2 regions of the Xanthomonas sp. NCPPB 1132 genome follow, and region 2 is predicted to be linked to the other one. Evidence: predicted binding sites of a transcription regulator. Region 2 holds the regulator's gene; the other holds the start of a gene.
What was found. The regulator HrcA, encoded in region 2, represses chaperone genes, less so after heat shock. The targets are predictions, from matches to a motif close to TTNGCACTCNNNNNNNNNGAGTGCNAA.
Positions count from the first base shown of each region.

Region 1: a site for HrcA is predicted at 7,279-7,305, ahead of rpoH (RNA polymerase sigma factor RpoH). Genes of this name have one in related genera too.

Region 1 is NZ_CM152819.1:4,318,051-4,327,522, reverse strand. It holds gene rho (transcription termination factor Rho) at 1-1,242, opposite strand, end outside; gene trxA (thioredoxin TrxA) at 1,484-1,825, opposite strand; gene rhlB (ATP-dependent RNA helicase RhlB) at 2,028-3,788, shown strand; gene ftsE (cell division ATP-binding protein FtsE) at 3,862-4,548, shown strand; gene ftsX (permease-like cell division protein FtsX) at 4,545-5,489, shown strand; gene AC1G9L_RS18585 (response regulator) at 5,497-6,339, shown strand; gene ung (uracil-DNA glycosylase) at 6,365-7,096, shown strand; gene rpoH (RNA polymerase sigma factor RpoH) at 7,316-8,194, shown strand; gene AC1G9L_RS18570 (trimeric intracellular cation channel family protein) at 8,308-8,925, opposite strand; gene AC1G9L_RS18565 (NAD(P)/FAD-dependent oxidoreductase) at 8,984-9,472, opposite strand, start outside.
Region 2 is NZ_CM152819.1:2,309,515-2,318,986, reverse strand. It holds gene AC1G9L_RS09840 (hypothetical protein) at 15-227, shown strand; gene AC1G9L_RS09835 (prephenate dehydrogenase) at 639-1,751, opposite strand; gene pdxY (pyridoxal kinase) at 1,748-2,668, opposite strand; gene dnaJ (molecular chaperone DnaJ) at 3,100-4,230, opposite strand; gene dnaK (molecular chaperone DnaK) at 4,389-6,314, opposite strand; gene grpE (nucleotide exchange factor GrpE) at 6,457-6,978, opposite strand; gene hrcA (heat-inducible transcriptional repressor HrcA) at 7,145-8,203, opposite strand; gene recN (DNA repair protein RecN) at 8,315-9,472, shown strand, end outside.

The sequences.
Region 1 (9,472 bases), 2.0 Mb from region 2:
CTCGCCGCGCACGGTGCGCTGCATTTCCGTCACTTCTTCCGGGCGCTCGTCGATCAGCAGCACGATCAGGTGCACGTCCGGGTGGTTGGTGGTGATCGCCGTGGCCACCTGCTGCATCAGCATGGTCTTGCCGGCCTTGGGCGGGGACACGATCAGCGCGCGCTGACCCTTGCCCTGCGGCGCCATCAGATCGAGGATGCGGCCGGAGATGTCTTCCGAGGAACCGTTGCCGCGCTCCAGGGTGAAGCGCTTGCGCGGGAACAGCGCGGTCAGGTTCTCGAACAGGACCTTGTTCTTGCTCGCTTCCAGCGGCTCGCCGTTGATGGTGTCGACGATCGACAGCGCGAAGTAGCGCTCGCCGTCCTTCGGGAAGCGGATGCGGCCGGACAGGTGGTCGCCGGTGCGCAGGTTGAAGCGGCGGATCTGGCTGGGCGAGATGTAGGTATCGTCCGGGCCGGCCAGGTAGCTGGCCTCGGCCGCACGCAGGAAGCCGAAGCCGTCCGGCAGGATTTCCAGCACGCCGTCGGCGGCGACGCCTTCGCCGTGGCGGGTCAGCACCTTCAGCAGGGCGAAGATCACGTCCTGCTTGCGCGCGCGGGCCACGCCGTCCTGGATGTTGAGCTGCTCGGCGATGTCCAGCAGCTTCTGCGCCGGCATCTTCTTCAGATCGCTCAGCGAGTAGATCGGGAAGCCTTCCGGCACGCTGGCGTGCGGGCGCGGCACGAACGGCTCGTTGCCGCCGTTGTCGCTGGGCAGGCCGTTGTCCTGGAAGCGGTCGCCGCCGCGCTGGTTGCGGTCGCGGTCGCGGCGATTGCGGAAGCGATCGCGGCGGTTGCCCTGCTGGTTGTTCTGGTTGTTCTGGTTGTTCTGGTTGTTCTGGTTCTGATTGTTGAAGCGGTTGTTGTTGCCGCCGTCGCGCGGCTCACGGCCTTCGCGCGGCTCGCCGCCTTCGGACGCCTGGCCGCCGCCGCCCTGATGGGCCGGCGCGTCGCCGCCGCCGTGGCTCTGGCCGCCGCTGGCGGCCGGGGCTGGGGCCGACTCCGGGGCCGCGGCGCGCGGCGCCTCGGTCTGGACGGGCGCAGGCGCGGGCGCGGGATTCAGCGGCAGGGTCGGCTGTGCCGGCGCGCCGTGCTCGGCGGCGCCTTCCGCACCGCTCGCGGCCTTGCTGACGCGCGGCTTGCGCACGCGCTTCTCGGCGGGGGCGTCGGCGCTCCCGGGTTCGGACATGGTGTGATCGGACAAGTGGTGTTCCTCGCTAAGAGTGCGAGCGCCCAGCGTGGGGGCATACGGGGTTGGGAGGAGGTCTGGGAGAGAATCTTCCAGAGGGGGTGCGGTGTGCGAATGCCACCGGATGCATCGACACTATCACCGCCACGCAGGCACGGCAAGCAGGCGTTCGTGGGCGATTCAGCCGCCGGCGATGCAGCGCCGGCGGGACTGCCGCGGCGCCGCTCCGGTGGCGGAGCGGTGCCGGCAGCGGGCGTCAGGCGGCGCTGCTGCCCAGGGTCTTGTCGATCATCTGGGTCAGTTGGCCCTTGCCGACCGCGCCGATCTGGGTGGCCTGGATCTGGCCGTTCTTGAACAGCAGCAGCATCGGGATCGAGCGCACGTGGTACTTGATCGCGGTGGCGCGGTTCTCGTCCACGTTGACCTTGGCGACCTTGAGGCGGCCGTCGTAGGCGTCGGCGAGGTCGTCCAGCACCGGCGCGATCATCTTGCACGGGCCGCACCACTCGGCCCAGAAGTCCACCAGGACCGGCTCGTCGGACTGCAGCACCGTGGCATCGAAATCGGCGTCGCCGACGTAAAGGACCTTGTCGCTCACTTTGGGGGTTCTCCTGGGCCAATGCGACTGGCCGGACCGGGTGGCCGCCGCATTGCGGTAAACTGGGGCATTGCGCGGCGATCTCAAGGGATTCCCCCTGTCGCGCGACCCGGCATGGAAGACGCCAGTGTGCGACGCTGCCGGGACCGATGCAAGCCGCGACCTTACGCTTCGGGCGGGGTGGCCTCACGAAGATGGAATGATGAGCGACAAACCGCTGACCGATGTGACTTTTTCCGCGTTCGACCTGCATCCTGCGCTGCTTGCAGGCCTCGAAAGCGCCGGCTTCACCCGCTGCACCCCGATCCAGGCGCTGACCCTGCCGGTGGCCCTTCCGGGCCGCGACGTGGCCGGCCAGGCCCAGACCGGCACCGGCAAGACCCTGGCGTTCCTGGTGGCGGTGATGAACCGCCTGCTCAGCCGCCCGGCGCTGGCCGACCGCAAGCCGGAGGATCCGCGCGCGCTGATCCTGGCCCCGACCCGCGAACTGGCGATCCAGATCCACAAGGACGCGGTCAAGTTCGGCTCCGAACTGGGCCTGCGCTTCGCCCTGGTCTACGGCGGCGTGGACTACGACAAGCAACGCGAACTGCTGCAGCAGGGCGTGGACGTGATCATCGCCACCCCCGGCCGCCTGATCGACTACGTCAAGCAGCACAAGGTGGTGTCGCTGCACGCCTGCGAGATCTGCGTGCTCGACGAAGCCGACCGCATGTTCGACCTGGGCTTCATCAAGGACATCCGCTTCCTGCTGCGGCGCATGCCCGAGCGCGGCACCCGCCAGACCCTGCTGTTCTCGGCCACCCTCAGCCACCGCGTGCTGGAGCTGGCCTACGAGCACATGAACGAGCCGGAAAAGCTCGTGGTCGAGACCGAGAGCATCACCGCCGCGCGCGTGCGCCAGCGAATCTACTTCCCCTCCGACGAGGAGAAGCTGACCCTGCTGCTGGGCCTGCTCTCGCGCAGCGAGGGCGCGCGGACCATGGTGTTCGTCAACACCAAGGCCTTCGTCGAGCGGGTGGCGCGTTCGCTGGAGCGCAACGGCTACCGGGTCGGCGTGCTGTCCGGCGACGTGCCGCAGAAGAAGCGCGAGACCCTGCTCAACCGCTTCCAGAAGGGCCAGCTGGAGATCCTGGTGGCCACCGACGTGGCCGCGCGCGGCCTGCACATCGACGGGGTCAAGTACGTCTACAACTACGACCTGCCGTTCGACGCCGAGGACTACGTGCACCGCATCGGCCGCACCGCGCGGCTGGGCGAGGAAGGCGACGCGATCAGCTTCGCCTGCGAGCGCTACGCGATGAGCCTGCCGGACATCGAGGCCTACATCGAACAGAAGATCCCGGTCGAGCCGGTCACCGCCGAGCTGCTGGTGGCGTTGCCGCGCACCCCGCGCGCGCCGGTGGAGGGCGAGGCCGCCGAGACCGAGGGCGAGGAGAGCATCGGCGAGATCTTCCGCGAGGCCCGCGCCCAGCGCGAGGCCGACGAGCAGCGTCGCGGCGGCGGTCGCGGCAAGCCCGGCGGCGGTCGCAGCGGCCCGGGCGGCCGTGGCGAATCGTCGCGCAGCGCCGACGGCAAGCCGCGGCGTCCGCGCACGCCGCGTCCGGCCGATGCCACCGCCGCTGCGGCCGACGGCACTGCGCCGGCTGCCGCCGCGCCGGCGCCTGCCCCCAAGCCGCCGCGCGCTGCGCCGGCCGAGGGCGCAGCGCCCGCGGTCGAAGGCGAGCGTCCGCCGCGCAAGCGCCGTCGCCGTCGCGGTGGGCGCCCGCTGGAAGGTGCCGAGGGTGCACCGGCCGGCAACGGCAGCGCCGCGCCGGCGGCCGCGGCCCCGGCCAAGCCGGTGCAGGTCGTGGCCACCCCGGTCAAGGCCGCGCGCCAGGCCGATCGCGGTGCGGCGGCGACCAACGATTCGTTCCTGACCCGCCTGGGCCGCAAGCTGCGCTCGCTGGTCTCCAGCTCCTGAGCAGGACCGGCCGTCCGCCGCGTGCGACGCGCGCGGTGGACGAACACCCCAGCCGCTCCGGCATAATCGCCGGATGAGCGTTCTGCGGTTCGACAATGTCAGCAAACAGTACGCCGGCGGCCACGCGGCGCTGGTGGACGTCAGCTTCGAGGTCGAGGAGGGCGAGATGCTGTTCGTCACCGGCCATTCCGGTGCCGGCAAGAGCACCCTGCTCAAGCTGATCCATCTGAGCGAGCGGCCCTCGCGCGGCGCCGTGCTGTTCGGCGAGCGCAACCTGCTGAAGGTGCGCGGTCGCCGCGTGCCGCTGCACCGGCGCGAGGTCGGCGCGGTCTACCAGGACCACCGTCTGCTCACCGACCGCAGCATCGCCGAGAACGTCGCGCTGCCGCTGATCCTGCGCGGCACCCGTCGCGCCGAGATCGGCAAGCGCGTGCGCTCGGTCCTCGAGCGCATGGGCCTGGGCCACCGCGAGAAGGCGCTGCCCTCGCAGCTGTCGGCCGGCGAGCAGCAGCGCGTCGGCATTGCCCGGGCGATGGTCGGCGAACCGCGGCTGCTGGTCGCCGACGAACCCACCGGCAATCTCGACCCGACCCTGGCCGCCGAGATCATGCAGCTGTTCGCTGAACTGCCGGCGCGCGGCACCAGCGTGCTGGTGGTCAGCCACGACCTGGCCCTGCTCAAGCAGATGCGCAAGCGCGTGCTGATCCTGGACCACGGCCGCCTGATCGACGACATCTCGCCGCAGGACCTGGCCGAATGAGCGCGCGCAACGCCGGCGCCGCGGCGCCCTCGCGGCTGGGCGTGTGGTGGGACCACCACCTGCACAGCATCGTCTACAGCCTCGGTCGCGCCATGCGCAAGCCGTGGGCCACGCTGCTGACCATGGCGGTGATGGCGCTGGCGCTGACCCTGCCGCTGGGCCTGTCGATCGCCCTGGACAACCTCAAGCAGTTCGCCGGCAGCGTGCAGCAGTCGCGCGACATCAACGTGTTCCTGAAGACCGACGTCGACGCCGCCGCGGCGCAGGCGCTGGCGCAGACGCTGCGCGGCCGTGGCGACGTGGCCGCGGTAACGCTGCGCACGCCGGCCGAGGGCATGGCCGAGCTGCGCGACAGCGCCGGCCTCGGCGAGGCGCTGGACGCGCTGCAGGACAACCCGCTGCCGACGCTGCTGATCGTCACTCCGGCCGCGGCCGACGACACCCCGCTGGCGACGGCGCTGACCGCGCTGCCGCAGGCCGACCTGGTCCAGCACGACGCGCTGTGGCGCAAGCGTCTGGATGGCTGGCTGCATTTTGGCGAACGCCTGGTGCAGGTGCTGTCGCTGCTGCTCGGCGCCGGTGCGGTGCTGGTGGTCGGCAACACCGTGCGCCTGGACATCCAGTCGCGGCGCGAGGAGATCGGCGTGCTGCAGCTGCTCGGCGCCAGTGACGGTTTCATCCGCCGCCCGTTCCTGTACCTGGGCGCCTGGTACGGTTTCGGCGCCGGAGTGCTGGCGCTGGGCCTGCTCGCCGCCTCCGGCATGGCCCTTGGCCAGCCGCTGGCGGCACTGGCCGACAGCTATGGCAGCCACTTCGTGCTGCACGGGCTGGATGCGCTGCACGCCGGCTTCGTGCTGCTCGGCACCCTGCTGCTGGGCTGGCTCGGCGCCTGGCTGGTGACCGGCCACTTCCTGCGCCAGACGCGGCCCACCGACACCTGAGGCGCACATGGCCGGGCACGAGCTCAAGCATCTGATCAGCGCCGCCCCCCGGGTGATGGTGGTCGATGGCTCGAAGCTGGTGCGCAAGCTGATCGCCGACGTGCTGCATCGCGAACTGCCCGACGTGACCGTGGTCGGCTGCGCCAGCATCGCCGAGGCGCGCGCCGCGCTGGAGGCCGGCCCGGTCGACCTGGTCACCACCTCGCTGGGGCTGCCCGACGGCGACGGCCTGACCCTGGCCCGCAGCGTGCGCGAAGCCGCCGGCCAGGCGTACGTGCCGGTGATCGTGGTCTCCGGCGACGCCCAGCAGCACCTGGTCGAACGCCGTTTCACCGAGTACGTCACCGACTATTTCGACAAGGCGCTCGGCCACGAGGCGCTGGCCACCTTCATCCGCGGCTACGTGCAGCCGCAGCCGGTGGCCGGCGCCACCGTGCTCTATGTCGAGGACAGCCGGGTGGTGGCCGAGGCGACCAAGCGCATGCTCGAGCGCCAGCAACTGCACGTGGTGCACGTGCTCAGCGCCGAGGACGCATTCGCGCTGCTCACCGCCGAGTCGCTGGGTCGCACCACCCGCCGCATCGACCTGGTGCTGACCGACGTCACCCTCAAGGGCGAGCTCAACGGCCGCGACGTGGTCCAGCGCATCCGCGTCGACTTCGCCTACGGCAAGCGGCGCATGCCGGTGCTGGTGATGACCGGCGACAGCAACCCGCACACCCAGTCCGAGCTGCTGCGCGCCGGTGCCAACGACCTGGTGCAGAAGCCGATCGAAGAGCGCCTGCTGGTCACCAAGGTGCTGTTCCAGTTGCGCCTGGCCCGGCTCGACGAGATCGCCGTGAGCTTTTGACCCCGATGTCCCGAACCTGGAAACGATGAGCAACAACGAAGACGAAAGCCGGATCCAGCTGGAGCCGTCATGGAAGGCGCAGGTGGGCGACTGGCTGCTGCGCCCGGAGATGCGCGAGCTGGCCACGTTCCTGCGCCAGCGCAAGGCCGCCGGCGCGCGGGTGTTCCCGCCGGGGCGGCAGATCTTCGCCGCCTTCGACGCCACCCCGTTCGAAAAGGTGGAGGTGGTGATCCTCGGCCAGGACCCGTACCACGGCTACGGCCAGGCGCACGGGCTGTGCTTCTCGGTGCTGCCGGGGGTGCCGGTGCCGCCGTCGCTGCTGAACATCTATAAAGAGATCGAGGACGACCTGGGCATCCGCCGGCCGGACCACGGCTGCCTGCTGCCGTGGGCGCAGCGCGGCGTGCTGCTGCTCAACGCGGTGCTGACGGTGGAGGAGAGCCGGGCTGGCGCCCATCAGGGCAAGGGCTGGGAGGGCTTCACCGACCACGTCGTGGAGACCCTCAATCGCGAGCGCGAGGGCCTGGTGTTCCTGCTCTGGGGCAGCTATGCCCAGGCCAAGGGCAAGGTCATCGATACCCGCCGCCACCGCGTGCTGAAGGCGCCGCACCCCTCGCCACTGTCGGCACACCGCGGCTTCCTCGGCTGCAAGCATTTCTCCGCGGCCAACGAGTACTTGAAGCGCCGGGGCGCCGCCCCCATCGACTGGAGTCTGCCGCCGCGCGCGGAGCTGGAAGCGGCGCTGCGCGGCGCCTGAACCCCGGTTGGACAGGGCGCGGCGTCCACCGCATGTGGACGCCGTTTTCGCGAACTGGATGGTAGTTTGGTGGTCAGAAGATGGAAGCCGCGATGCTTCCAGATTGTTTCAGTGGCTTGTGCTGCAGTGTCATTCCTGATTCATATGTTGCATAAATAGAACACAGGAACTTTTTACTGTACCCAGCAGTCCAATTAGTAGACTGCTAAGATGAGCCCTATGAGCCAGACTCTTACCTCCAACGCTTTGGTTGCCAACAACCTCCCGATTCCCAGTCCGCTCGGTTCGCTGGATGCCTACATCGGCGCCGTGCACCAGATCCCGGTGCTGACGTCCGACGAGGAACGCGCACTGGCGGCGCGGTACCGCGACCAGGAAGACCTGGATGCGGCCCGCGAACTGGTCCATTCCCACCTGCGCTTCGTGGTGCACGTGGCCCGCGGCTACAACGGCTACGGCCTGCCGCTGGGCGACCTGATCCAGGAAGGCAACATCGGCCTGATGAAGGCGGTCAAGCGCTTCGACCCGGACATGGGCGTGCGCCTGGTCAGCTTCGCGGTGCACTGGATCCGTGCCGAGATGCACGAGTACATCCTGAAGAACTGGCGCATCGTCAAGGTCGCCACGACCAAGGCGCAGCGCAAGCTGTTCTTCAACCTGCGCAAGTCCAAGACCCGCCTGGGCTGGATGAACGCGGCCGAGGTCACCGCGGTGGCCAAGGACCTCAACGTGTCCGAGCGCGAGGTGATGGAGATGGAGTCGCGCCTGTCCGGTCGCGACATTGGCTTCGATGCGCCGTCCGACGAGGACGACGACCACGCGCCGCCGTCGCCGGCCGCGTACCTGATGGCCAACGAGGAAGATCCCTCGCAGGCCTACGAACGCGCCGACAGCGAGGACAACCAGCTGCAGCTGCTGCGCGAAGGTCTGGCGGAACTGGATGCGCGTTCGCGCGACATCATCAAGCGCCGCTGGCTGGATGCCGACAGCAAGATCACCCTGCAGGAACTGGCCGATGAGTATGGCGTGTCGGCCGAGCGCATCCGCCAGATCGAGGCGAACGCGCTGAAGAAGATGAAGGCGCTGTTCGTTGCCTGAGTCGCCTGCGGCAATCCCTTGCAACGCGCGAAAGGGCCCGGCATCGCCGGGCCTTTGCTGTTTGTGCCTGGGCTCACTCGCGGATCGGCGACTGCTGACGCGCCCTCGATTGGCTACGACTCCGGCGGTCGTGCCACCGGCAGATGCCAGCCGTAGCGGATCGCCATGAAGCGCAGGCCGAAGCACAGCACCGCACCGACCGCCAGGCCCCAGGGCTGCGGCAGATGCAGCACCTGCGCCGCGGCGACCACGCCGCCGCCGAGCAGGGCCGCCACCGCGTACAGTTCGGCCTGCAGTACCACCGGCGTGCGCGCCACCAGCAGGTCGCGGACGATGCCGCCGCCGATGCCGCTGAGCATGCCCAGCAGGGTTGCGCTCAGCGGGCCCAGGCCGAACGCCAGCGCCTTGCTGGTGCCGTACACCGCGAACAGCGCCAGGCCCATCGCATCGAAGATCTGCACCGGATTGCGCAGGCGCTCGACCGTGTGGTGGCGGTAGAACGCCAGCAGCCCGGCCAGGCAGGCGACACCGAGATAGCGCACGTCGGCCAGCGCTGCCGGCGGGGTGGCGCCGATCAGCACGTCGCGGGCGATGCCGCCGGAGACCGCGGCCGCGCACGACAGCACCAGCACGCCGAACAGGTCCAGGCGATGGCGCACGCCGACGGTGGCGCCGCTGATCGCGAACACGAAGGTGCCCAGCAGGTCGAGCAGGAACAGGAAGGTCGCCAAGACGGGCACTGCGCTGCAGCAAAAAGGCCGGCTAGGATCGCAGCCCGGCCCTGCAGTGTCACCTGTCCTTGGATGGCGCGGCCTGTGCCTGCGTTGCCTCGGCTGCGGGCGGGTCGCCGAGGATGATGCGCGCAGCACGCTGGTAGCTCCAGTACGCCCAGGCCCAGTTGAGCAGCACCACCACGCGGTTGCGGAAGCCGATCAGGAAGAACACGTGCGCGGCCAGCCAGAACCACCAGGCCAGCACGCCGGAGAGCTGCAGCCGGCCCAGGTGCACGATCGCGGCCATGCGCCCGATGGTGGCCAGGTTGCCGTAGTCGGCGTAGCGGAACGGCACGCTGGCGGTATCGCCGCGCAGCCGCCGGCGCAGGGTGTCGGCGACGTGCCGGCCCATCTGCTTGGCGGCCGGCGCCACGCCGGGAACCGGACGGCCGTCGGCCTGCTGCACCGCGGCCAGGTCGCCGGCGACGAACAGTTCCGGATGGGCCGGCACGCTCAGGTCCGGCTGGACCTGCACGCGGCCGCTGCGGTCCAGCGGCGTCTGCAG
Region 2 (9,472 bases):
ACAGGAGGCTTCCGATGTCCTTTCGCCAATTGCCCGCCCTCGGTCCCGACGGCGAGGCCTATCTGATCACCGAGTTCCAGGACGATGCGCCTCGCCAGCAACAGGCGCAGCACGACCCGCACGCCGACAGCGGACTGCGCTACGAACTGGCCGACGGCCGCAAGCTGATCCGCCGCGGCCAGCAGTTCGTCACCACCGGCGGCGAGTTGACCCTGACCGCGGTCTAGCATCGCCACCACAGTGTGCCGCCGTGCCGTGTCATCGCCACTGGCGTTCGGGGTGCTGGCGGCAAGCTGGTGAATTTTTCGCCACCTCTCTTGACAGGCTTGCCCCGCAAGGCGCGCCGACAGTTATCCACATGTTTGCGCAGTGGCCATCCACATGCGCTGTGGATGAATTGCGGCAGGCGTTGGTGGTTCCCGTGCACGCGTCTGGCGAGTTGCACGGTCGCGGCTGAAGCCGCTCCTACGACGGGTGTTGCGTGCTTTCGTAGGAGCGGCTTCAGCCGCGACGAGCGAAGCGGCATGCGTCCTCATGGCGCACCGCGTCGGGACTGAAGCCCCTCCCCACAGTGCCCCAGCCAACTCGCCGCAAGTTCTTGTAAGAGCGGCTTCAGCCCCGACGGCGTGCGATGCAATTCACCCCGCCAGCACCCGCCCGATCCCACTGGCATCGATCTCCGCCGCCGCGCCGCGCACCGCCCCCGCATCGCTGGCCGGATCGAAGCCGAGCCGGAAATGCAGCTCGCCCGCCTGCGTGCGCGAGGAATGGATCGAAGCGAGATTCACCCCATGGCGCTCGAACACGTGCAACAGCGCGCGCAGCGAACCGGCGCGGTCCTCCGGCAGGTAGACGCTGAGCGTGGACTGCTCGGTCAGGTCGGCCAGCAGATAACCGACGCGCTCGTAGCTGTAGTTGCCCTGGGCGATGGCCGCCTCGCCCAAGGCCTGCCGGTTTGCGTCGAGGAACTCGGCGCGGAATTGCGCGCGCGCCGCATCGTCGCCGCGACCGACCTGATCGCGCAGCCGCGACAGCTGCGCGATCAGCCCGTCCAGCACATCGCCTACATGCGGATTGCCGAACTGGATGTCTTCGTAGATGGCCGGATTCAGGGCCAGGATGCGCGCGATGATCGCGGTATCCAGTTCGAACGAGGCCGAGCGGTACGGCAGCAGGGCCTGCAACGGCCCCAGCGCCGGCGCATGTTCGCGCAGCACGCCCGCCTGGGCCAGGTGCGTGGCGTGGACCATGGCCTGCACCAGCGCCATCACCTGGTCGTGGTGCGCGGGCGTGGTGTGCACGCACTCGCCTTCCAGCGCGGCGCACATGGTGTGCAGCCAGGGCTGCCACTGCGCCACCCGCGTCTCGCACACCACCAGCACGCGGCCCTTGAGCGTGGGCGACTTGGGCGGCGCGGTCATCGGATGCAGCCCGGCCACTTCCGCCTGCGAGGCCAGCATCGCCGCCACCGGCGCGGCCTTGACCGAGGTGACGTCCAGCCAGAGCTGGTCGCGCTCGCGGCCGCCGGCGCGCTGCACGTACTCGCCGATCAACGCCGGCGTGTGCCGGATCGGCGCGGAGAAGATCAGCACCTGCGCCTGCTGCAGCAGCGCCTCCGGCGCCAGCGACTGCGGGTCGGCCGGATCGTGGCCGATCACCTGCAACTGCATGCGCTCACGGAAGAAGCGGCTCAGCCAGCGGCCATAGGCGCCGGCACTGCCGACGATGCCGACGACCGGGCGCAGGCTCACGCCAGGCGCTCGGCGGTAAAGCGCAGCGGCGTGGCCAGCGCAGCCGGTGCCGCCGCCAGCACGTCCAGTTCTTCCACGTCCGCGGCCAGGGTCGCCTCCAGCGCCGCGTGCACGCCGGCGATGGCGCGGCCGATCGCCGCCTCGAAGCTGTCGCCACGCAACAGGAATGCCACCAGCAGCGCCATCAACACATCGCCCGTACCGGCCACGTCCACCGGCAGCAAGGGCGAGCACCAGCGGTAGACCGCCTCGCGACTCACCGCCAGCGTCACCAGTTGCCCGGCATCGCCGCCGACGCTGTGCGCAAGCACCCATTCCGGTCCGCGCGCCAGCAGCACGCGTGCTGCGGCGATCGCGTCGTCCTGCGCCAGTGCCGGCATGCCGGTCAGGCGGCCGAGCTCGAACGCGTTTGGCGTCACCAGCCACGCGTGGGGCAACAGGCGCTCGGCGAAGATCGCCTCCAGGCCCGGCTCCACGTAGGGACCGGTGTGCGTATCGCCGATCACCGGATCCAGGCAGTAGCGCAGCGTCGGGCACTGCGGCAGCGTCGCGTCGAGCCAATCGGCGAAGGCGGTGCCATTGCCGACGCTGCCGAAATAGCCGGACACCAGCATGCGCGCACGCTGCGGCAGGCCGCGTTCGCTGGCGCCGAGCAGCAGATCGGCGAACCAGTCCGACGGCAGCACCTTGCCGCGCAGCGTGGCGTAGAACGGCGCATTGCTCAGCAAGGTGGTCGGGATCTCGGCCACGCGCAGGCCCAGCGCGCGCAACGGCGGCACAGCGGCACTGTTGCCGGCGTGGCCATAGACGAGTTGCGACTGCACGGAAATGACGTCGACCGGCACCGGTCCGTCGGGCCGCTGGCGGCGGCCATGGATGAGATGACGTGCGGTGGCGTTGTCGGCGGAAGCGTTCATCGCCGTAGTGTAGCGCCGGCGCAAGGACGCCCTGATGGGCGCGTGCCGGCGCGTTGCATGGCTTTCAGCAACAACGGCCTCAGCTGCGACGCTCCGACGAGAAAGCGTCGCGGCTGAAGCCGCTCCTACACAACAGGGAGTCCGGACGGATGCGGAAGAACGGCCGAACATCCGGAATCGAATCTTGATACCTCTGCTATAGGCAGCGGCCGAAACATTCCAGCACAACATTCCGCTGTAGGAGCGGCTTCAGCCGCGACGCTTTGACGGTAAAGCGTCGGGGCTGAAGCCCCTCCCACAAAAGCCTGGCAGCGACCAGGAACGCTTGGAAAATCCAGAATCCCGGCCTTCAACAGCCGCAGGCTGTCATCCCGAATCCCGAATCCCGAATCCCCGGCTTTTCAGCAGCCGAATGGCTGATCATCCCGGCCTCACGACGTCATCCGGTCCCAGAACCCCTTCACCCCATCGATGAAGGTCGCCGACTTCGGCGAATGCTTGCGCGCGTCCTCGCCGGTGAAGGTGGACTCGAACTGCTCCAGCAGCTTGCGCTGGTCGGCGGTGAGGTTGATCGGGGTCTCCACCACCACGCGGCAGTACAGGTCGCCTTCGCTGCGGCTGCGCACCGAGCGCACGCCCTTGCCGCGCAGGCGGAACAGCTTGCCGGTCTGGGTCTCGGCCGGGATGCGGATCTCCGCCTCGCCGCCCAGGGTCGCCACGCGCACGGTGTCGCCCAGCGCCGCCTGCGAGATGCGGATCGGCACCTCGCAGTGCAGGTCGTCGCCGTCGCGCTGGAAGATTGCATGCTCGCGCACCCGCACTTCCACGTACAGATCGCCCGGCGGGGTACCGGCAGGACCGGCCTCGCCCTCGCCCGACAGGCGGATGCGGTCGCCGTTGTCGACGCCGGCGGGGATCTTCACCGACAGCACCTTGGTCTCTTCCACACGCCCGGCGCCATGGCACTCGCCGCACGGGTTCTGCACGATCTGGCCGCGACCGGCGCAATGCGGGCAGGTCTGCTGCATGGCGAAGATGCCGCGCTGGATGCGCACCTGGCCGCGCCCGTGGCAGGTACCGCAGGTCTCGACCTTGCCATCCGCCGAGCCGCTGCCGTGGCAGTGCTCGCATTCGCTCAGGGTCGGGATTTCGATGCGGCGCTCGATGCCGGCCACCGCTTCTTCCAGGTCCAGCTCCAGCACGTAGCCGATGTCGGCACCACGCCGCGGCGCACGCCCGCCACCGCCGGCGCCACCGAAGATGTTGCCGAAGATGTCACCGAAGATATCGCCCATGTCCGGGCCGCCAGGGCCGCCGCCCATCCCGCCCATGCCGTGCTCGAACGCGGCGTGGCCGTGCGCGTCGTACATGCGCCGGCGGTTGCCGTCGGAGAGCACCTCATAGGCTTCCTTGCATTCCTTGAACGCGGCCTCGGCGGCGTGGTCGCCGGGATTGCGGTCCGGGTGGTACTTCATCGCGCAACGGCGATAGGCCTTCTTCAGCTCGTCGTCGCTGGCGGTGCGGGCCACACCCAGCACTTCGTAATAGTCGCGTTTGCTCATAGGGCGGGGATTGGGGAGTCGGGAGTCGGGATTCGTTCAATGCAAAAGCGGAGAGCCTCGGCTCTTCCGCTTTTACAAACTTGATGGACAGGGATGGGAGTGGGAACCAACAGGCCAAGGCCTTCGCGAATCCCCAATCCCGAATCCCCAATCCCGGCTTACTTCTTGTCGTCCTTGACCTCGGTGAACTCGGCGTCGACCACGTCGTCGGACGAGGCCGAGGACGCATGCGCGCCGCCGGCGTTGCCGCCCGGCTGCTGCTCGCCCGCCGCCGCAGCCGCGTACAGCGACTGACCGGCCTCTTCCAGCGCCTTGGTCTTGGCCTCGATCTGGCCCTTGTCGTCGCCCTTCATCGCGGTTTCCAGGTCCGCCAGCGCCGACTCGACCTTGCCGATCACGTCGCCGCCGACCTTGCTGCCGTGCTCGGTGATCGCGCTGCGGGTGGCGTGGATCAGGCCGTCGGCCTGGTTGCGCGCCTGCACCAGCTCGTGGAACTTCTTGTCTTCCTCGCGGTTGGCTTCCGCGTCGGCGACCATCCGCTGGATCTCGTCGTCCGACAGGCCGGAACCGGCCTTGATCTCGACCTTCTGTTCCTTGTTGGTCTTCTTGTCCTTGGCCGACACGTGCAGGATGCCGTTGGCGTCGATGTCGAAGGACACCTCCACCTGCGGCAGGCCGCGCGGCGCCGGCTCGATGCCGGACAGGTCGAACTTGGCCAGCGACTTGTTGAAGCGGGCCTGTTCGCGCTCGCCCTGCAGCACGTGCACGGTCACCGCCGACTGGTTGTCCTCGGCGGTGGAGAACACCTGCGAGGCCTTGGTCGGGATGGTGGTGTTCTTCTCGATGATCTTGGTGAACACGCCGCCCAGGGTCTCGATGCCCAGGCTCAGCGGGGTCACGTCGAGCAGCAGCACGTCCTTGACGTCGCCGGCCAGCACGCCGCCCTGGATCGCCGCGCCCAGCGCCACGGCCTCGTCGGGGTTGACGTCCTTGCGCGGCTCCTTGCCGAAGAACTCGGCCACCGCCTGCTGCACCTTCGGCATGCGGGTCTGGCCACCGACCAGGATCACCTCGGTGATGTCGCTGGCGCGCAGGCCGGCGTCGTTCAGCGCGGTGCGGCACGGATCGATGGTGCGCTTGACCAGGTCCTCCACCAGCGCCTCGAGCTTGGCCCGGGTCAGCTTGATGTTGAGGTGCTTCGGGCCCGACGCGTCGGCAGTGACGTACGGCAGGTTGACTTCGGTCTGCTGCGAGGAGGACAGCTCGATCTTGGCGCGCTCGGCGGCATCCTTCAGGCGCTGCAGCGCCAGCGGATCCTTGCGCAGGTCGATGCCCTGGTCCTTGTTGAACTCTTCCACCAGGTAGTCGATGACGCGCTTGTCGAAGTCTTCGCCGCCCAGGAAGGTGTCGCCGTTGGTGGCCAGCACTTCGAACTGCTTCTCGCCGTCGACGTTGGCGATCTCGATGATCGACACGTCGAAGGTGCCGCCGCCCAGGTCGTACACGGCGATCTTGCGGTCGCCGCCCTGGCCCTTGTCCAGGCCGTAGGCCAGCGCAGCCGCAGTCGGCTCGTTGATGATGCGCTTGACGTCCAGGCCGGCGATGCGGCCGGCGTCCTTGGTCGCCTGGCGCTGGCTGTCGTTGAAGTACGCCGGCACGGTGATGACCGCCTCGGTGACGGTCTCGCCCAGGAACGCCTCGGCGGTCTTCTTCATCTTCTCCAGCACCTGCGCGGAGATTTCCTGCGAGGCCAGCTTGCGCCCGTCCGCGGTGGCCACCCAGGCGTCGCCGTTGTCGTGCTGGACGATGCTGTACGGCACCAGGCCGATGTCCTTCTGCACTTCGGCGTCGGTGAACTTGCGGCCGATCAGGCGCTTGACCGCGTAGAAGGTGTTCTTGGGGTTGGTGACGGCCTGGCGCTTGGCCGAGGCGCCCACCAGCACTTCGCCGTCCTTGGTGTAGGCGACGATCGAAGGCGTGGTGCGGTCACCCTCGGAATTCTCGATGACGCGGGCCTTGCCGCCGTCCATGATCGCCACGCACGAGTTGGTCGTGCCCAGGTCGATGCCGATGATCTTGCCCATTGCAATGACTCCTGAAAGGTCGTGTAGCCGGCCAGTGCCGGGATCTGGTTCGGATATAGGGATGGCTGCGGGTCATTCAAGCCATCGCCGCAAATTAGCGTTCCACGGCTGCCGCGCCGGGTTCAGGCGCGGCGGCCGGCGCTCAGTCGTGCTTGGCCACCACCACCAGGGCGGGCCGCAGCAGGCGGTCGTTGAGCAGGTAGCCCTTCTGGAACACCTGGATCACGTGCCCCGGGGCGACGCCCTCGGCCTCGGCCTGGCTGATCGCCTGGTGATGCTCGGGGTTGAACGGCTCACCGGTCGGGTCGAGCAGGGTCAGGCCGTTGTCGGCGGCGACCTTGAGCAACTGCTTGTAGGTCAGCTCCAGGCCGTCGCGCAGCGGGCTGGGCTCGCTGCCGGCGGCGCTCAGCCCCGCATCCAGACTGTCGAACACCGGCAACAGGTCGCCGAGCAGGCGCTCGTTGGCGAACTTGCGCGCCTGCTCCACGTCGCGGGCGATGCGCTTGCGCTGGTTCTCCAGGTCGGCCCGCTCGCGCAGGACGTCGGCCTTGACCAGGGCCAGTTCACTGCGCAGCGTCTCGATCTCCGCCTGCAGCGGATCGGTCGAGGGCTGCTGCGCCTCGGTCAGGTGTTCGGAATCGAATTCGGGGTGCTCTTGCGTCATGTCCGGGTCCCTGGCGGGGTACGTCCCGCCTTACCGGACCACCTATGTGGGCGGTGCGGGCGGATTCAAGTGAATCCAGGGATTGGGGAGTCGGGATTGGGGATTCGCCTTGTACGGCGGGACGGTCGGCTGGCGGAGGGCGCTGCGGGCGCCCCGTGCGCGTGGGTCAGCGGTCGCCGGGCGGGGATGGGTCCAGGCGGGCGCCGAGGACGTCGGCGGCGGTCTGGACCAGGGGGATGACCCGGTCGTAGTCCATGCGCTTGGGGCCGATCACGCCCAGCACGCCCAGCACCTGGCCCCCGGCCATGTACGGGGCGGTCACCAGCGACACGCTCTCCAGCGGCACCATGCCGGTCTCCTCGCCGATGAAGATGCGCACGCCCGGCGCGCGGATGGTGCGTTCGAGCAGTTGCAGGATCTCGCGCTTGCTGGCGAAGACCTCGAACAGTTCGCGCAGCCGCTCCAGGTCCGACAGGTCCTGCACGCCCATCAACTTGGTCTGCCCGGCCAGCACCATGTCGTCGCCGGCCGGAGCCAGCGCCTGCTCGGCCAGTTCGACGCTGTGCGCCAGCAGTTGCTCCATCTCGTCGCGCGCGTGGCGCAGGTCGCGCAGCAGGCTGGCGCGGATGTCGGCCAGGGCGCGCCCGGCGAAATGCCGGTTCAGATAGTTGGCCACGCGCTCCAGTTCGGCCGGCTCGTAGGCCTTGCGCGGCTCGATGACCCGGTTCTGCACCTCGTTGTCGGCGAACACCAGGATCGCCAGCACCCGCCGCGCATCCAGCGGCAAGAAGTCGATGTGCCGGAACGCGAACTGCTCGCGCTTGGGCGCGCTGACCACGCCGACGAAGTGGGTCATCGCCGACAGCAGCTCCGAGGCGCTGCCCAGCAGCGCCTGGGTGCCGGCGGCATTGGCCATCTCCGCGCGCAGCCGTGCCACCTCGCCTTCGGCCGGCGGACGCATCTGCACCAGGCTGTCGACGAACACCCGGTAGCCGGTGGCGGTGGGCACGCGCCCGGCCGAGGTGTGCGGCGAGCTGAGCAGCCCGGCGTCCTCCAGGTCGGCCAGGATGTTGCGGATCGTCGCCGGGCTCACGTCCAGCCCGGCATGCCGGGCCAGGGTCTGCGAGCCGACCGGCTCGCCGTCGCGGATATAGCGCGAGATCAGCGTGCGCAGCAGCTGCCGGGCACGCGGATCGAGGCTGGAATGGACCGGGGAAGCGCGCATGGAATCAACCCGTGAGACTGGTCCTTAGATAATGTCTGCACGCCGGCTTGGCAAGTCATTGGCCCACCTACCCGCGCATGCTAGCGTTGCGCGGCTCCGGATGCAGACCCCATGCTCAGACATCTCTCGATCAAGGATTTCGCCGTCGTACGCGGCACCGAACTGGAATTCGGCCCCGGCATGACCGTGGTGTCCGGCGAAACCGGCGCCGGCAAGTCGCTGATGGTGGACGCGCTCGGCTTCCTGTCCGGGCTGCGCGCCGACAGCGGCGTGGTCCGCCACGGCGCCGACCGCGCCGAACTGTCGGCCGAGTTCGTGCCCCCCGCCCAGGCGCGCGCCTGGCTGCGCGAGAACGAACTCGACGACGACGAACACTGCCAGCTGCGCCGGGTGATCCGCGCCGACGGCGGCTCCCGCGCCTGGATCAACGGCCGCCCGGTGACCCTGTCGCAACTGGCCGAGCTGGCCGGCCACCTGGTCGAGATCCATGGCCAGCACGAACACCAGGCCCTGCTCTCGCGCGGCAGCCAGCTCGGCCTGCTCGACGCCTACGCCCGCAACGAAGCCGAACGGGCCGCGGTGCGCGCCGCCGCTGCCCGCTGGCAGGGCCTGCTCAGCGAGCGCGAGACCCTGCTGGCGCAGGGCGACGTCAGCGACCGCATCGGTTTCCTGCAGCACCAGTTGGCCGAACTGCAGCGCGAGGACCTGGACCCGGCGGCGATCGCCGCCCTGGACGTCAACCACCGCCGCCAGGCCCACGCCGCCGCGCTGATCGGCGCCTGCGAGGGCGCGGCGCAGCGGCTCAACGGCGACGAGGCGCCGGCGGTGCTGGACCTGCTGCAGCAGACCCGCCACGAGCTCGGCAAGGTCGGCGAGTACGACCCGCGCCTGGCCGAGGTGCAGGCGCTGATCGACAGCGCCGGCATCCAGCTGGAGGAAGCGCTGGCGCTGATCGACCGGGTCCGCGACGACCTGGATGCCGACCCGGCGCAGTTCGATGAGATGGAACGCAAGCTCGGCCGCCTGCACGACTTGGCACGCAAGCACCGGATCGGGGTGGACGCGCTGGCCGGCCACCGCGACGCCCTGCTGGCCGAAGTGGAGAGCCTGCGCGGCGCCGGCGAGCGGCTGGACGTGCTCGACGCCGAGATCGCCCAGGCCACCCAGGCCTGGCGCGACGCCGCGGCCGCCCTGACTGCGACCCGCGAGCGCGGTGCGCAGGCGCTCTCGCACGACACCACCGCGTTGATCGGCGAACTGGGCATGGGC